Linked DNA regions of Solwaraspora sp. WMMD1047. The protein of the gene in region 2 binds, or shares a complex with, the protein of the main gene of each other region. Links are inferred from orthologs where the notes say so. Each region holds a gene or a part of one and is shown on either strand. Other genes may lie near its edges.

Evidence for each region.
Region 1: the proteins of O7627_RS35115 (region 2) and O7627_RS11065 are in contact, whole or in part, in a solved structure (PDB 8BNU), measured with the Escherichia coli proteins. The link is inferred for Solwaraspora sp. WMMD1047 from one-to-one orthologs.

The regions. Positions count from the first base shown.
Region 1 is NZ_JARUBL010000001.1:2,393,290-2,396,596, forward strand. The notes cover bases 51-3,049. They hold O7627_RS11065 (3-hydroxyacyl-CoA dehydrogenase NAD-binding domain-containing protein), read right to left. Parts: upstream 2,584-3,049; coding sequence 517-2,583; downstream 51-516. Other genes in these bases: O7627_RS11060 (hypothetical protein), read right to left, coding at 51-407; O7627_RS11070 (acetyl-CoA C-acyltransferase), read right to left, coding at 2,580-3,049. Also shown: more of O7627_RS11060, read right to left, coding at 36-50; more of O7627_RS11070, read right to left, coding at 3,050-3,307. UniProt on the Escherichia coli protein: Catalyzes the formation of a hydroxyacyl-CoA by addition of water on enoyl-CoA. Also exhibits 3-hydroxyacyl-CoA epimerase and 3-hydroxyacyl-CoA dehydrogenase activities.
Region 2 is NZ_JARUBL010000001.1:7,704,258-7,707,498, forward strand. What follows is about bases 44-2,976. They hold O7627_RS35115 (acetyl-CoA C-acetyltransferase), read right to left. Parts: upstream 2,192-2,976; coding sequence 896-2,191; downstream 44-895. Other genes in these bases: O7627_RS35105 (SRPBCC domain-containing protein), read left to right, coding at 44-422; O7627_RS35110 (metalloregulator ArsR/SmtB family transcription factor), read left to right, coding at 430-762; O7627_RS35120 (3-oxoacyl-ACP reductase), read left to right, coding at 2,246-2,976. Also shown: more of O7627_RS35105, read left to right, coding at 1-43; more of O7627_RS35120, read left to right, coding at 2,977-3,241.

The DNA.
Region 1 (3,307 bases), 5.3 Mb from region 2 along the record:
GGACACAGTGCCGTAAGTCCCGAGAAGCCGGGTCGTCAGCCGGCCATCCGGAACGGCACGGCCACCAGCGCGCCGGCCGCGACGACCGCCAGCAGGAGCCGGGGTACGCGCAGTCCACGCCACCACGGCACCAACCAGAGCAACGCCCACGCCACCACGAAGAACACCCCGTGGGCACCGAACATCGCCAGCGTGGTCTCCTCGCAGGTGTTGTCGGCCAGGGCGTCCGCGCAGAGGGTCGGTGGCCGGTCGATGTCGCCGACAAACGGTGCGGCCATCGTGGCGACGCAGACCAGCACCGGGGTGACAATCAGCGTGGCCAGCGGCGTCAGCAGCCACCAGGCCAGATCGCGGCGCCGGTCCAGCCAACGCGCGCGGGGCGGTTCGGCGACATCGACGTCCGACATTCCGTGGACGGTAGCGGATCCGGGACCGGGCGGGAACGGTGGCGGGCCGCGCCAGGTACACCACGGGGGCGGGGCTCAGCCCCGCCCCCGTTACCGCGTGCGGCCCCGGTCAGCCGGGCAGACTGGCCACGCCCGGGGGCAGGAAACGCCGGCCGGTGACCTTCTCGGCGGTGCCGGTCCGGTCCAGGTACGGGGTGATCCCGCCCAGGTGGAACGGCCAACCGGCACCCAGGATCAGGCAGAGGTCGATGTCGCGCGGGTCGGCGACCACCCCCTGGTCCAGCATCAACCGCGTCTCCTGGGCCAGCGCGTCCAGCGCCTTTGCGCGTACCTCCTCGGCGGTCAGCGGCGCGTCACCGACGACGAGCAGCTCGGCCACCTCGGGGTTGAGCTGGTCGTCGACCAGCAGCGGCTTGCCGGAGTCGGCGATCCGCTTCAGGTTCTCGCTCACCGCGTACCGGTCCGGGAACGCGGCGTGCAGGGTCCCGCCCACGTGGTAAGCGACCGCCGGCCCGACCAGCTGCAGCAGCGCGAGCGGGCGCATCGGCAGGCCGAGCGGGTCCAGTGCGCTGTCGGCGACCTCCGGCGGGGTGCCGGCGTCGATCGCGGTGAGGATCTCGCCGAGGAAGCGGGTCAGCAGCCGGTTCACCACGAACGCCGGGGCGTCGGCGACCAGCACGCACGACTTGCGCAGCTCCTTGCCGACCGCGAACGCGGTGGCCAGGGTGGCGTCGTCGGTGCGGCCACCCCGGACGATCTCCAGCAGCGGCAGCACCGCGACCGGGTTGAAGAAGTGGAAGCCGACCAGCCGCTCCGGGTGCTCCAGGTCGGCGGCCATCTCGGTCACCGACAGCGACGAGGTGTTGGTGGCCAGGATCGCCTCCGGGGAGACGATCTTCTCCAGCTCGGCCCAGACCTGCTTCTTGACGCCGAGGTCCTCGAAGACCGCCTCGATCACGAAGTCGGCGTCGGCGAAGGCACCCTTGTCGACCGAGCCGCTGACCAGGGCGCGCAGCGTGGCGGCGGTGCCGGCGTCCATCCGGCCCTTGCCGACCGCCTTGTCGATCTCGGCGTGCACGTACCCGACGCCCTTGTCGACCCGGCCCTGGTCCAGGTCGGTGAGCACCACCGGCACCTGCAGCCGGCGGGCGAAGAGCAGCGCGAGCTGCGAGGCCATCAGACCGGCGCCGACGATGCCGACCTTGGTGACGGGCCGGGCCAGCCCCTTGTCGGGTGCGCCGGCCGGCCGCTTGGCCCGCCGCTGCACCAGGTCGAAGGCGTACAGGCCGCTGCGCAGCTCCTCGCTGAAGATCAGATCCGCGAGCGCCGCGTCCTCGGCCGCCGTGCCGGCGGCGAAATCCGCGTCCCGGGCCAGGCCCAACAGCTCCAACGCCTGGTACGCGGACGGCACCGCGCCGTGCAGCCGCTGGTCGAGGGTCTGCTTGGCGAAGTAGAGCACCCCGTCCCACATCTCCTTGTCGACCTCGGGTCGGGTCACCGTGACCTGGCCGCGGACCACGCCGGCCGCCCACTCCAGCGACCGCTCCAGGAAGTCGGCCGGCTCCAGCAGCACGTCGGCGATGCCCATCTCCGCTGCCTGCTTCGGCTTGAGCATCTTGTTCTGCGTCAGCGGGTTCTGGATGATCACCTGGGCGGCGGCCGGGATGCCGATCAGGTTCGGCAGCAGTTGGGTGCCGCCCCAGCCGGGGATCAGCCCCAGGAACACCTCGGGCAGGGCCAGCGCCGCCGCCCCGCCGGACAGCGTCCGGTAGTGGCAGTGCAGCGCCAGCTCCAGGCCGCCGCCCATCGCCGCGCCGTTGACGAAGGCGAACGTCGGGATCTGGCTGTCCTTGAGCCGGGCGAAGACCCGGTGGCCGAGCCGCCCGATCTCCAGCGCCTGCTCCCGGTCGGCCAGCAGCGGCAGGCCGGTCAGGTCGGCGCCGACGCAGAAGATGTACGGCTTGCCGGTGACCGCGATGAACGCCGGGTCGGCGGCGAGCGCCTCGGTGATGGCGGCGTCGAGGCTGGCCAGCCCGGCCGGGCCGAGGGTGTTCGGCTTCTTGTGGTCCAGGCCGTTGTCGAGCGTGATCAGCGCCGCCGGCCGGTCCAGCCCGGGCACGGCGACCTGCCGCAGCAGCGCCTTGGTGACCACCTCACCGGGGTGCTGGTCACTCATTTGTCGCCCTCCCAGTTCGGGTTCTCCCAGATCACGGTGCCGCCCATGCCGATGCCGATGCACATCGCGGTCAGCCCGTAGCGGACCTCGGGGTGCTCGGCGAACTGCCGGCACAGCTGCGTCATCAGCCGCACGCCGGACGAGGCGAGCGGATGCCCGATGGCGATCGCGCCGCCCCACTGGTTGACCCGGGGGTCGTCGTCGGCAAGGCCGAAGTGGTCGAGGAAGGCGAGCACCTGCACGGCGAACGCCTCGTTCAGCTCGAACAGCCCGATGTCGTCGATGGTCAGCCCCGCGATGCGCAGCGCCTTCTCCGTCGAGGGGATCGGGCCGATCCCCATCACCTCCGGCTCCACCCCGACGAAGCCGTACGAGACCAGCCGCATGCCGACCGGCAGCCCCAGCTCGCGGGCCACCTCCTCGGCCGCCAGCAGGCTGGCGGTGGCGCCGTCGTTGAGCCCGGCGGCGTTGCCGGCGGTGACCTTGCCGTGCGGGCGGAACGGGGTCTTGAGGGTGGCCAGCTTCTCCAGCGAGGTGTCCCGGGGTGCCTCGTCCACGGTCGCCAGGCCCCAGCCGGTCTCCGGGTCGCGCACCGCGACGGTGACCAGGTCCTCCTGCAGCTTGCCGTTGGCGTACGCCTTGGCGGTCTTCTGTTGAGAAGCGAGCGCGAACGCGTCGGTGCGCTCCTTGGTGATGTGCGGGACCCGGTCGTGCAGGTTCTCCG
Region 2 (3,241 bases):
ATCTCGCCGCCCCGCCGGAGCAGGTCTGGCCGATCCTCACCCGCCCCGAACACTTCGCCACCTGGTACGCCTTCGACGGCGCCAGCTTCGACCCGGTGCCCGGGTCGGCGATGGAGCTGCGCTGGGCCGAGCACGGCACCTTCCGCGGCGAGGTCGTCGAGGTGGACGAGCCGTGGCTGTTCGCGTACCGGATCGCCGCCGCGCCGGACATCGAGCCGGCCGAACACGCCAGCACGCTCGTCACGTTCCGGCTGAAGAAGTCGGGGAACGGCTGCCTGCTCACCGTCACCCAGACCGGCTTCGACGCCCTCGACCCACGCTTCGGCGCCGCACCCGAGAACGCGGCAACCGAGGTCACCGGCTGGGAGGGCGGCCTGGCCGCGCTCGGCCAGCACCTGCGGTCCACGCTCACCGCCGGCTGAGCGCGCGATGACCACCCCCACACCCACCCCGGTCTTCGCCGCGCTCGCCGACGACACCCGGTGGGCAATCCTGGTCCGGATCGGCCACGCGCCGGCGTCCGCGTCGGCGCTCGCCGAGGAGTTCCCGATCTCCCGGCAGGCGATCGTCAAACACCTGGAGGTGCTCCGCGCCGCCGGCCTGGTCGACGTCGAACGGCACGGCCGCGAACTCCGCTACCACCCCATCGGCGCCCGCCTCACCGCCCTGGCCCGCGACCTCACCCACCTCGCCACCGCCTGGGACCGCCGCCTGTCCCACATCAAGTCCCTGGCCGAGTCCACAACCGACCCCGCCTCATGATCGTTAGTCGCTCACCCGTAGTTTTCGGCCCCAAATTACGGGTGGGCGACTAACGATCATGGAATAGCCGAGCGCGGTGGCGCCCGACGAGGTCACCGCCCCGGATGGGGGAAGCGACCGCATCCGGGGCAGATCAGCGTTCGAGGATGGCGGTTACGCCTTGGCCGCCGGCGGCGCAGATGGAGATCAGGCCGCGGCCCTCGCCGCGCTCGGCGAGCAGCTTGGCCAGGGTGGCGACGATCCGGCCGCCGGTGGCGGCGAACGGGTGGCCGGCGGCCAGCGACGAGCCGTTGACGTTGAGCCGATCCGGGTCGATCGCGCCCAGCGGTGAGTCCAGACCGAGCCGGTCCTTGCAGAACTCCGGCGACTCCCAGGCCGCCAGGGTGGCCAGCACCTGGGAGGCGAACGCCTCGTGGATCTCGTAGAAGTCGAAGTCCTGCAGCGCCAACCCGCCGGCCCGCGCCAGCAACCGGGGCACCGCGTACGCCGGGGCCATCAGCAGCCCCTCGTCGCCGTGCACGTAGTCCACGGCGGCCACCTCGGAGTAGGAGAAGTACGCCAGCACCGGCAGGTTCCGCTCGGCGGCCCACTCCGGCGCGGCGAGCAGCACCGCCGAGGCGCCATCGGTGAGCGGCGACGAGTTGCCGGCGGTCATGGTGGCCTGATCGGCGTCCGGCCCCCGGGTGCCGAAGACCGGCTTGAGCCGGCCCAGCTTCTCCAGCGTGGTGTCCGGCCGCAGGTTCTGGTCCCGGGTCAGCCCCAGGTACGGCGTGACCAGGTCGTCGAAGAACCCCCGGTCGTACGCGGCGGCCAGCCGCTGGTGCGAGCGGAGCGCCAACTCGTCCTGGGCGGTCCGGCCGACGTTCCAGCGCCGCGCGGTGATGGCGGCGTGCTCCCCCATCGACAGCCCGGTACGCGGCTCGGCGTTGCGCGGCACCTCCGGCCGGAACGGCTGCGACGGGCGCAGCCCGGCGGCGGCCCGCAGCCGCGCCCCCACGGTCCGGGCCGAGTTGATCCGCAGCAGCGTGCGGCGCAGCTCCTCGTTGACCGCCAGCGGGGCGTCGCTCGTGGTGTCCACCCCGGCCGCCACCCCGGCGTCGATCTGCCCCAGCGCGATCTTGTTGGCGACCAGGATCACCGCCTCCAGGCCGGTGCCACAGGCCTGCTGGATGTCGTACGCGGGGGTGTGCGGGTCGAGCCGGGAGCCGAGCACCACCTCGCGGGTCAGGTTGAAGTCCCGGGAGTGCTTGAGCACCGCCCCGGCGACCACCTCGCCGAGCCGCTGCCCGGCCAGCCCGAAGCGGGCCACCAGACCGTCCAGCGCGGCGGTGAGCATGTCCTGGTTGGACGCGTTGGCGTAGCGGCCGTTGGACCGCGCGAACGGGATCCGGTTGCCGCCGATGATCGCTACCCGACGCACGGTTTCCACAGTTGCCTCCAGAACACGGCTTGCCTCTAACCTACCCACGAGTAGGCTACGCCTATGAGCGACAGGTACGCGAGCTTCGCCCACTCCGGCCCCGGCCGGGCTCTGGTCAGGCGGCTCGGCCTGCCCGATCCGCCCCGGCTGCGGCGGCACCACCCGGGCGACCCGCTCACCACCGGCCCGGTCCTGCTCGGCGCCGCCCCCGGCGGCCGGCTACGCGACCCGGTCGCCAAACTGCTCACCGCCACCGGTATCGAGGTCCGCACCGGCAACACCGGGGGCGAGGGCGCCAGCGACACCGGGGGCGCGGGCCGCGCCGGCACCGCCAGCGGCGACGTTCGCGACAGCGCACCGGCGGCCGGCGGCGGGCACGCACCGGGCGACGACATCCGGCACGGTGCGCTGCTCTTCGACGCGTCCGGAGTCACCGACTCGACGGCGCTGCGGCCGCTCTACGACTTCTTCCACGCCTACGCCCGCGCGCTGCTGCCATCCGGCCGGGTGATCGTCTTCGGCACCCCGCCGGAGCAGGCCGACGGGCCGCGGGCCGCCACCGCCCAGCGCGCCCTGGAAGGACTGACCCGCAGCATCGGCAAGGAGTTCGGCCGGGGTACCACCGCCCAGCTGGTGTACGTCGCCCCCGGCGCCGAGGACGCCGTCGAGTCCACCCTGCGGTTCCTGCTCTCCGGCCGGTCCGCCTACGTCTCCGGTCAGGTCATCCGGATCGGCCCCGGCGCCGTCCCGGCCACCGACTGGGACCGCCCGCTGGCCGGGCGGATCGCGCTGGTCACCGGCGCGGCCCGCGGGATCGGCGCGGCCGTCGCCGAGGTGCTGGCCCGCGACGGCGCCCATGTGGTGGCGCTCGACATGCCCGCCGCGGGCGACGCGCTCGCCGCCGTGGCCAACTCCGTCGAGGGTACGGCGGTGCAGCTCGACCTGACCGCGCCGGACGCGCCCACCCGGCTCGCCGACCACCTGGCGAGCTGGCACGGCCGGGTCGACGTGGTGGTGCACAACGCCGGCATCACCCGGGACCGCACCATCGCCCGGATG